3 linked regions of the Zymomonas mobilis subsp. mobilis ATCC 10988 genome follow. The protein of the gene in region 3 interacts with the protein of the main gene of each other region in a pairwise test. Links are inferred from orthologs where the notes say so. Each region holds a gene or a part of one and is shown on either strand. Other genes may lie near its edges.

Region 1 (3,547 bases), 200 kb from region 3 along the record:
TCGCTTGTTGTTATTGATGCTATCGCCTGCTTTGGTGACGGCCTTTATCGGATGGTTTGCCGGTCATCATGACGGTATTTTTCTGGATATAGCCGCGTGGCAGGAAGTTTGGCAGACAATCCTTTTCTTTTGGAGTTGTTTTGCTTTCTCCTTTTTTATTGCGGTTTTAGCGGCCCGTCTTAACGGGATAGAGCATAGCAATAATAGTTGGCGGATGATGCTGACCTTGCCGTTACGGCCTTATCATCTGTTTTTTGCAAAACTGTCTCTTGAATGGGGATTACTGTTTTTCGCCAATATCATGATGATTTTGGTCTATAGTTTGGCGTTTCTGGTTAGCTCTCATAGTTCTATGACAGGCTATGGCTTTGACATGGCTCTGGTGAAGTCTTTCTTCCTATTGCCTTTTGTGATGCTTCCCGTGCTTTTGATTCAGCATGCCTTGAGCTGGTTTCTGACCAATACCCGATTTCCGGTTATTTTCGGGAATATCTGTAGTCTTGCCAGTCTTCCCGTGAGCAGTTATTTCCAAGATAAAGGCTGGCTTTTATATCCTTGGGATTATGGTCTTCGTTTTGTGCATGATACCTTAGACCTTAAGATGGGAGAAAAAATATTCCCCGTTTCTCAAGGTAGTTTTCTTGCTTTTGCGTTTATTCTTTTTCTGGTCGCCTCGGCTGCGGTGACGGTTGTTTTGAAACAGCGTGATATCCATTAGATATTCAATTTTATGGTCGCATGGATAGCCAGAATCTGGCCAGTAGAAAAAAGCCGCTTTTTCGGATAATAACGGGGAAAAGCGGCTTAATTTTTACATCCGCCATTTTGTTTTTGATGCCCTTAACGGCTTTTGCCTTGTTTGTGAGTTTGCATATTTATGACTTCTGTAGTTGCCGATAGCCTGACAGAAACCAAGACTGATTCCCAGAAGCCTATTGCTATCCGAAAGGATGGTCGCATTGACCTTTTAGGCTTGTCCCGTGAAGACATACGCGCGGCGTTAAAATCCAAGGGATTGGACGAAAAACAGGCAAAATTACGCACCAAACAGCTATGGCATTGGATGTATAATCGTGGTGCGGTTGCTTTTGATGGTATGACCGATATTGCCAAGACCATGCGCCCTTGGCTGGCCGAACATTTTGCCATTTCGCGTCCCGAAGTCGTTACTATGCAGATATCGACCGATGGCACCCGTAAATGGCTGTTAAAGACTGATGACGGCTATGATTATGAAATGGTCTTTATTCCTGATGCTGACCGCGGCACTTTGTGCATTTCCAGTCAGATCGGTTGCACCCTGAATTGTCGTTTTTGCAATACTGGCACGATGCGTTTGGTGCGAAATCTGACTGTTGGTGAAATTGTGGGTCAGATCATGCTTGCCCGTGACAGCCTTGATGAATGGCCGTCTAAGCCGGAAGGTCGGCTGTTAACCAATGTCGTGATGATGGGCATGGGCGAGCCGCTTTATAACTTTGATAATGTTCGCGATGCCTTGAAATTGGTTATGGATGGTGACGGTATCGCTTTGTCACGCCGCCGGATCACCCTTTCTACTTCGGGCGTGGTGCCGATGATGGCACGGGCAGGGGAGGAAATTGGTGTTAACCTTGCCGTATCCCTTCATGCGGTTACCAAAGCCGTTCGCGATGAAATCGTTCCGATTAACAAAAAATACGGAATCGACGAATTACTGGCTGCTTGTGCCGCCTATCCCGGGGTCAATAATGCCCGCCGGATCACTTTTGAATATGTGATGTTAAAAGATAAGAATGACAGCGAAGAAGATGCGCATGAGCTTGTTCGGTTATTACAATATTACCGTTTACCCGCAAAAGTGAATCTGATTCCTTTTAATCCTTGGCCAAATTCACCTTATGAATGTTCAACACCGGAGCGGATTGCCCGTTTTTCCGAGATTGTCTTTAACGCTGGTATTTCAGCCCCCGTCCGCCGGACAAGAGGTCAGGATATCATGGCCGCTTGTGGTCAGTTAAAATCAGCGGCAGAAAGACAATCCAAGCGGGATTCAATGATAACATTGTCATAGCGGCTTGGGGTATTTCTGCCTTTTTCTATCAAGTTAAAGCATGTAAACTCTGACCATGTGGCTACTTGATAGATTCTTGAAAAAGCTGGTTCGACAAGGACAATTGATCATTGTTGAATCAAATGGCCATCGTCATTCTTACGGTGTGTCAGAAGGCGAAGCCCCCGTGACGGTGCGCTTCCATGATCCGGAAGCCCCTGATTTCGTGGCGATCCATCCTTATATGGGATCGGGTGAGGCCTATATGGATGGCCGAATGTCCGTTGATGATGAAGACATCATGGGGCTTATCCGCCTTATCCTTAAGAATACTGTCAGGGATAATGCCAATATGCTGGAAGGCGGCATTATCCCCCGCACCATCCAGCATCTGACCAATCGTTTCCAGCGGTTGAATTGGGAAAAACGATCCAAACAAAATGTCGCCCATCATTATGATCTGGATGGCCGTTTATATGATCTTTTTCTTGACAAGGATCGACAATATAGCTGCGGTTATTTTACCGATATTCATAACAGTCTGGATCAGGCGCAGCTTGATAAAAAGATTCACATCGCATCCAAGCTGGATCTGAAATCGGGGCAGAGAATATTGGATATCGGTTGTGGATGGGGCGGTATGGCGCTCTTCCTTGGTCAAATCGCCGATGTCGAAGTTTTGGGCGTGACCTTATCCGAAGAACAATTAAAAATTGCCCGTAAACGCGCCAAAGAAGCGGGTCTTGATGATCGGGTAAAATTTCAGCTCATTGATTATCGCGAAGTCAAAGGCCGTTTTGATCGTATTGTTTCGGTCGGCATGTTTGAGCATGTGGGCCCGCCTTACTACAAAAATTTCTTCAATCATTGTCGCGATCTTCTGACCGATGATGGTGTATTGTTGTTGCATACGATTGGACGGCTGGGATTGCCCGGCACCACCGATCCATGGACAAATAAATATATTTTCCCCGGTGGATATTGTCCGGCTTTATCGGAAATTGTGTCTGCCAGCGAGCAGAGCGGCCTTATCCTTTCCGATGTCGAGAATTTAAGGCTGCATTACATGTATACCCTGAATCAGTGGTATAAAAATGTTTTGGCTGCCCGTGCTGAGATTATCAAACTCTATGATGTCCGTTTTTATCGGATGTGGACTTTCTATCTCGCAGGTGCTTCTGCGGCCTTCCAATACGGCCAGATGTGTAATTACCAGCTTCAATATATTCGCAAGCGAGATAGTCTGCCTCTTACACGGGATTATATGTTTGAGAGTGAGGCCTTGTTAAGAGAACAGGCAAAAAACCTCTCTAGCCCCGAATAAAGCGCTTTAAAGAGAGCTTTTTGAGCTAGACCAAAGGCATGAGCAAAGAAGCCCATCATTTTGAGATAATAAAAAGCCTCCTGTCCGAAAACAGGAGGCTTTTTTCAAGGGAGGGTAGGGTTATTTGGAAGAAGGTTTAGGAAATGGATGGGTCTGTTTCCATTTCTCAAAGGCGGCTTTCCGTTCTTCCG
Region 2 (3,470 bases), 530 kb from region 3 along the record:
CTTTCACCGCCATTTAAAGAAAAAATACGTCTGCCATCATGTTCCAGCGAAAAAGCAATATCGGGGCGTGTCATTGCCAGCCGTCTGACGACATCATGGCAGGCCATATATTCGCTTTTGGCGCTGCGCATGAATTTCCGACGGGCTGGAATACGGGCGAAAAGGGAATCAACCTTTATTCTTGTCCCTTTGGGCAGGGGAGCGATGCCTTCCTTCTCGAAATGTCCATTATCGACGATAATTTTCCAGCCACTATCGCTGTCGGCTGTTCGGCTTTCCAATGTCAGGCGGGCAACGCTGGCGATTGAAGGGAGCGCTTCGCCACGAAAACCCAAGGTAGTGACGGCTTCGATGGCATCATTATCAGGGAGTTTCGAAGTCGCATGGCGTTCCAAGGCCAGCCGCATTTCGTCCGCAGGAATACCGATGCCGTTATCAATGACTTCAATCCCGTCTAAGCCGCCTTTTAGCAAGCGAATAAGGATGCGGGTTGATTGGGCATCAATGGCATTTTCAACCAGTTCTTTTAAAGCACTGGCCGGTCTTTCGACAACTTCGCCCGCAGCGATACGATTTATGACGTCTTCTGGCAGACGGCGTATTGACATATTTCTAACCCTGCCCCAAGCGGTTCTCTGGCTTTCCGGTTCAATATTCATATAAAACCGGAAAATGGCTTTTTTTTAACCTTTTAAAGTCATAGTATAGGATGTTCAGGATCGATATAGGGTCGATAAATTAATAGTCCTGATCTATCCCTTTAATATCGGTATATGCGTAATATACCGGTTTCTTTTTGGTCGGGAAAGTTTATAGCTTTTCTGGCTTCTTTCCTAAAGCCCCTTGTTAGCGGACGGATGCTTGAATGTCTCTTTTTACCCGCCTGTTTAAATTTATGTCGCATGACATGGCGATTGACCTCGGCACGGCGAACACCGTCGTTTATCTTCGCGGCCGTGGCATTGTATTGAATGAACCCTCGGTTGTGGCAATCGAAACCCTGAATGGCGTCAAACGGGTGCGCGCCGTCGGGAATGATGCCAAGCTGATGATGGGCAAAACGCCGGATAGTATTCAGGCTATCCGTCCTATGCGTGATGGCGTGATCGCTGATATTGACGTTGCCGAACAGATGATAAAGCATTTTATCCAGAAAGTGCATGGCGGTAAAGCACGGCCTTGGCGTTTTCCTGAAATTGTGGTTTGTGTCCCGTCCGGTTCTACATCGGTTGAAAGACGCGCTATTCGCGATGCGGCTTCTAATGCGGGTGCCAGTCAGGTCTTTCTGATTGACGAACCAATGGCAGCGGCTATCGGGGCTGAAATGCCAGTAACTGAGCCTATCGGTTCGATGGTCGTTGATATTGGCGGCGGCACCACCGAAGTGGCGGTTCTGTCTTTGCGGGGTCTGGCCTATACCACCTCTGTCCGTGTCGGTGGTGACAAAATGGATGAGGCAATCGGTTCCTATGTCCGCCGGAATTTTAACCTTTTGATCGGTGAAGCGACAGCCGAGCGCATCAAAAAGGAAATGGGCACGGCAAGAATGCCAGATGATGGCATCGGGATGACGATCAGCATCAAAGGCCGCGATTTGGTAAACGGGGTGCCAAAAGAAATTCAGATCAATCAGGCGATGATTGCTGAAGCTTTGTCTGAACCTGTGGCCTCTATTGTTGAAGGCGTCCGTCTGGCTTTGGAAAATACGGCACCGGAATTGGCCGCCGATATTGTCGATCAGGGTATTGTCCTGACAGGTGGGGGCGCTTTGTTATCCGGTCTGGATACGGTTTTGCGCGAGGAAACTTCTTTGCCGGTAACGATTGCCGACGATCCTTTAACCTGTGTGGCGATGGGAACCGGACGGGCTTTGGAAGATCCTACCTTTAGAGCTGTTCTGCAAACAGCCTGATTTTTGAGCAGGTAAAGGATCTTTTGAAGCATGGCACCGCCGCGCTCACGTAATTTTGGTTTTTCAAGGCGGGCGCAACTAGGCTTATTTGCAAGTTATGTCGTGGCTGTCGGAGGGATTGTTGTGGCCTTGGTCATGTTGATCTTGGCCAATCTCTATCCCGCCAGTTACAATAGCGTCATTGGTTTTATCACTGATTGCACCAGCCCGTGGCCGCGTTTAGGCCACGGGGTTGTCACCCTGTTAGATAATAGCCGGGATAATGTTGCGGGCTATATCAAGGCGGGTAGTGAAAATATCCGTTTGAAAAAAGAATTGGAGCATCGGCAATCTGACCTTGTGCAATTACAGCTTTTGAAGGCGGATAATGGCAAGCTGAAACGCTTGTTAAATCTGGTCGATCATACGCCAGAAAAAATAGCTGTCGGGCATATCATCGGTTCCCCCTTGGCAACGAGTAATCGTCGGACGGCGATTATTGATATTGGTTCTTCCTCAGGGGTCACAAGTGGTATGCCTGTTTTGGCTGCTGAGGGTTTGGTTGGGCGTGTTTTAGCGACGGGGCATTTTTCGGCGCGCATTCTGTTGCTGATTGATCCTTCCAATACTTTACCCGTCAAAATTGCCCGTTCCGGTGTGGCTGCCTTGGCCGCGGGGCGGGGTGATGGCCCTTTGGATGTCCGGCCATTGATTGCAGGGCAATCACCTTTCCAAAAAGGTGATCTTTTGGTGACTTCCGGCACTGGAGGAATCTATCCACCTGATATTCCCGTCGCTTTTGTTACGGCTTTGAATAATGACGGTGCGGTTGCTTTGCCCGTCGTTAATCCGGCTTCGGTGGATTATATTATGGTTGAAAAAATATTTGAGCCTGATGCCCCGCCGGAACCTTCCCTTGCGGATAAAATGCCTTCTCAAAAATTGTCCCGCAAGAAAGCGGCCAAAAATAATCCAACGGCGAGAGCTGTCACCCAACCTTTGGCAGGGCAGGCCGCCGATAACCCTGTGAACAGCAACAGCGCATCACCGGTATCCAATAAATCCCGATGAAAGGAAAGCGGTTATGGCTTTGACACCAGTGACGCCTCCTGCGGTAAAGCCTATTATTGCCAAAGATCAGGATTTGGGATTTTTGCCAATAAAAGCCAAGATTACCCCGATTATTATGGTTTTGTTGGCAAGCCTTTTGGAGACCGAGCCTTTTGTCGGGGTATTATCCTTCTGGCCTTCTTTAGGATTTTTAACGGCTTTGGGATGGCGATTGTTACGCCCTGAATTATGGCAAGCATGGATGGGGCTGCCTTTGGGCATGGCTAATGATATTATCAATGGTCAGCCGCCAGCGACTTCTATGATTACATGGACGGCTTGCTTTCTTATGATGGATATTGTCGATAATCGGTTGGTATGGCGGAATTATTGGCAGGACTGGATTTTGGCAGCGGTGGCTGTTTTTTCTTCTAGCTTGCTGGCTTTATGTATGTCTTGCGGTTTTAAAGGGCATTTCGCTATCGCGCTTGTGGCCGATATGCCAAGGATTCTCGTCTCTATCTTGCTG
Region 3 (3,500 bases):
GATTGAAATGTTTTTATGGATCGGCGCAGAGTTCACCTCGCGATAATCATGAGATGATAGATGTGGCGCCGATTGCCAATGACGAGGATGTAATTGATCCACAACGGATAAGTCGGGCGCAGCTGATCGGTGTTATTCGGAAGCGTTTGGATCATTGGATGGATCATATCGCCGATGCCCTGAAATCTTTGGGCTATAATGGCCCCGTCGGACGTCAGGTGGTGTTAACAGGAGGGGGTGCAGAATTGAAAGGTATTGCCGATTATGCCCAAGGTGTCTTGGGTCGTTCGGTTAGAATAGGGCGGCCGCACGGCCTTGTTGGGCTTCCAGATGCCCATAGTGGCCCGGCTTTTGCGACTTTGACGGGGCTTGTTCTTCATGCTGCGTCGGAACCCTTTGATCTTAGACCGCTCTCTTATAATAATAGAATGGGCAGTCAAAAATCTTTTATGGGATCTTTTAAACGTCTTTTTCAGATGTTTCGTCGCGAATATTAAAAATATATTCAAAATTAAGATTTTATTGCACATTTTTACGTGCTTTTAGTAATGGCTTCAGGCAATATAAGATTTAGTCACTAGGTAACAGGGTGAATAGCTTTGTTTGGTCAGATCCGGTAATCTTTTCGACAAAGAGTAACTTGTTAAATCCGATTTTATAGCATTGTAGCCTAGGATAAGCCTGACAAAATGTATTTGGGACGGAGAGCGTAAATGACCATCGAATTCATGCAACCCAGTGATAGCAGCGAAGTAAGTGAGCTGCCCCGGATTAGCGTGATTGGTGTCGGCGGCGGCGGCGGAAATGCTGTTGCCAATATGATTGCATCAGGTGTGCAGGGTGTCGATTTTATTGTAGCCAATACAGATGCCCAGGCCTTAAATATCTCTCCGGCAGAACAGCGGATTCAGCTTGGCCCGACGACGACGCAGGGCTTGGGGGCAGGATCGAGACCGGAAGTCGGTAAAGCGGCCGCAGAAGAAACGATCGAGCAGATTCAGGAAGCCTTGGAAGGCGCAAGAATGTGCTTTATCGCCGCTGGGATGGGGGGTGGCACCGGCACGGGTGCAGCACCGGTCATCGCAAAAGTAGCGCGTGATCGTGGTATTCTGACAGTCGGTGTTGTGACCAAACCGTTCAACTTTGAAGGTAAAAGACGGGCGCGGTCAGCTGAAAGCGGTATTGAAGAACTGCAAAAGCATGTCGATACGCTGATTGTTATTCCAAACCAGAATTTGTTTTTGATCGCCAATCCGAACACGACCTTTAAGCAGGCCTTCCAGATGGCGGATGAGGTTTTGCAGCAGGGTGTTCGCGGTATTACCGATTTGATGGTTTGCCCCGGTCTTATCAATCTTGATTTTGCTGATATCCGTTCTGTCATGAGCGAAATGGGTAAAGCGATGATGGGTACCGGTGAGGCTTCCGGTGATAATCGGGCTATTGAAGCCGCGGAAAGAGCCATTGCCAATCCGTTGTTGGATGGTGTGTCTATGAATGGCGCACGAGGCGTAATCGTTTCTATTATCGGTGGTGAAGATATCACCTTGATGGAAGTCGATGAAGCCGCCAATCATATTCGTGAATTGGTCGATGATGATGCTAATATCATCTTTGGTTCAGCCTTTAACGAAGACCTTGATGGTCGTATCCGCGTTTCTGTTGTGGCAACCGGTATCGATTCGAGCAAAAAAGAAGGCGAAGAAGAAAAATCTTCTTATAATCCGACTAGCTCGGCTTCCGGTTATACCGCTGTTTCCTCTCAGTCGATGTCTTCGGTATCCCAGTCCACCGTTGTACCTGCCCCAAAGGCAGTGGCACCGCAGCCCCAGCCGCCTGTTGAAGATGAGCTGGTTCTTGGACAAGAGGCCGTTAAACCGGTCGAAAAAAAAGATAATTTAAAAGCAGCTTCTCCGTCCGTCGATGACAGCGATTTTAACCAGAATTCTAACGCTGGTTGGAATAGCGAGCCGACCCGTCCGGCTCCGAGACTGGCAAGAGAAGGCAGCACCTTATTTGAACGGATGTCTAACATTGCCCGTGGAGCTGATCGCAAAGACAGCACTGAAAACCGTGGCCGTGTCGATATCCCTCAATTCTTGAATCGTCAGGGTAATTCCTAAAATTTCGGGTCTTTGTTAGACTCAAAAAAAAGAAACAGGTCGTTCTCATTCGGTGAGCGGCCTGTTTTTTTATCTGTGGCATCCTACGGCATCAATTTAGCTTCATTTCTGACCGCTAAAATATATTTAATCCGATCTTCTGCCTTTTTTGTCGTTTTATGCTTGCGTTCGCAAAGACAGTTAGCTTTTTACGTTACTATGGCTATCGAGATAAAAGATTCTAAGAATGGCGGTTTTGGGAAGCAGCCCGTTCCGTCCGAATTTATCGGCACCCGCATATCGGCAAAAGCCCAAAAGACATCCTATGGTAAGATACGATATATCGTTAAATCTACTTGGGTATCTTTTCTGGTTTTGACAGGCATCCCTTGCTATTCTGTTCCTTTACAGGCGCAAATAGCCGAGAATGAGACGGGTAGCGATAAGGCAGATTTGACTGTTTATCTGCGCCGTTTGGCGGCGCAACCTCATGATACCAATGCCCTGATTGGAGCAGGACTGGCTTCTTATCGGGCGGGTGACCTTCACGCTGCTTATGGTTTTTTGTCCCGTGCCGAGACATTGGCTCCCCATGATGGGAAAGTAAAAGCTACCTTAGGATCGATTTTTATCCAGCAGGAAAAACCGCAGCAGGCCTTAAAATATTTTCATGAGGCAGTCTCGAATGGTATTCCAGCAGCCATTGTCGCGAGTGATAGCGGATTGGCTTATGATTTATTGGGCAATAAAGCCAAAGCCGAAGCAGCCTATACGATGGCTTTATCCTCTCATCCTGATGATGAGACGGAAAGGCGATTTGCCCTTTCTCAAGCCATTGCCGGACATGCTAGTAATGCCCTCGCTTTGATTGATCGCCAGCTAAGACAACAAAATCGGGCTGCATGGCGCACGCGTGCTTTGATATTAGCGTTAACCGGCGATGTCGCTGGAGCTAATGCTATTATCAAATCAACGATGCCTGCCGGTTCTGCCGAGGCAATGGCGTCATTTTTAAGCCGTTTACCCCATCTGTCAGCTCAAGAAAAAGCGGCAGCCGTGCATTTCGGGGATATGAAAGTTAAAGGCAGCAGCTCGCAATCGCTTTGGGCTGAAAATGACAAATCGGGCCCTGCTGATACCAAAGAGCCTGTTTCAGATTTTAATATTGATAGCATTCCGGCAACGCCTGAAGATTACGTCACATCAGAAAAACCCATGCCACTGGCTCCGCAGGCACCGCGCCCAGAAGTCGGTGAAGATCCGATTCGGCCTTTGACAGTCAAAGACGATGATAGAGAGCCACCAACGCCCAAAGTTCTTTTAAAATCGAGAAGAGGCAATGTTGGCGAAAAGGCAAATCCTGTAGCTGTAACGGTTTCGCCTCCTGTTGTTCCGGCT

Evidence for each region. The genes of interacting proteins can lie anywhere in the genome.
Region 1: the proteins of ftsZ (region 3) and rlmN interact in binary tests that used the Escherichia coli proteins (3 or more experiments, as listed by UniProt). The link is inferred for Zymomonas mobilis subsp. mobilis ATCC 10988 from one-to-one orthologs.
Region 2: the proteins of ftsZ (region 3) and ZMOB_RS04650 interact in binary tests that used the Escherichia coli proteins (3 or more experiments, as listed by UniProt). The link is inferred for Zymomonas mobilis subsp. mobilis ATCC 10988 from one-to-one orthologs.

The regions. Positions count from the first base shown.
Region 1 is NC_017262.1:323,010-326,556, reverse strand. What follows is about bases 1-2,965. They hold rlmN (dual-specificity RNA methyltransferase RlmN), read left to right. Parts: upstream 1-877; coding sequence 878-2,053; downstream 2,054-2,965. Other genes in these bases: ZMOB_RS01470 (SAM-dependent methyltransferase), read left to right, coding at 2,109-2,965; ZMOB_RS01480 (ABC transporter permease), read left to right, coding at 1-718. Also shown: more of ZMOB_RS01470, read left to right, coding at 2,966-3,356; ZMOB_RS01465 (EF-hand domain-containing protein), read right to left, coding at 3,477-3,547.
Region 2 is NC_017262.1:1,057,791-1,061,260, forward strand. The notes cover bases 1-2,888. They hold ZMOB_RS04650 (rod shape-determining protein), read left to right. Parts: upstream 1-865; coding sequence 866-1,912; downstream 1,913-2,888. Other genes in these bases: mutL (DNA mismatch repair endonuclease MutL), read right to left, coding at 1-608; mreC (rod shape-determining protein MreC), read left to right, coding at 1,943-2,888. Outside these bases: more of mreC, read left to right, coding at 2,889-2,962; ZMOB_RS04660 (hypothetical protein), read left to right, coding at 2,976-3,470. UniProt on the Escherichia coli protein: Forms membrane-associated dynamic filaments that are essential for cell shape determination. Acts by regulating cell wall synthesis and cell elongation, and thus cell shape.
Region 3 is NC_017262.1:527,560-531,059, reverse strand. Bases 1-2,918 are described here. They hold ftsZ (cell division protein FtsZ), read left to right. Parts: upstream 1-713; coding sequence 714-2,123; downstream 2,124-2,918. Other genes in these bases: ZMOB_RS02370 (SPOR domain-containing protein), read left to right, coding at 2,199-2,918; ftsA (cell division protein FtsA), read left to right, coding at 1-497. Also shown: more of ZMOB_RS02370, read left to right, coding at 2,919-3,500. UniProt on the Escherichia coli protein: Essential cell division protein that forms a contractile ring structure (Z ring) at the future cell division site. The regulation of the ring assembly controls the timing and the location of cell division.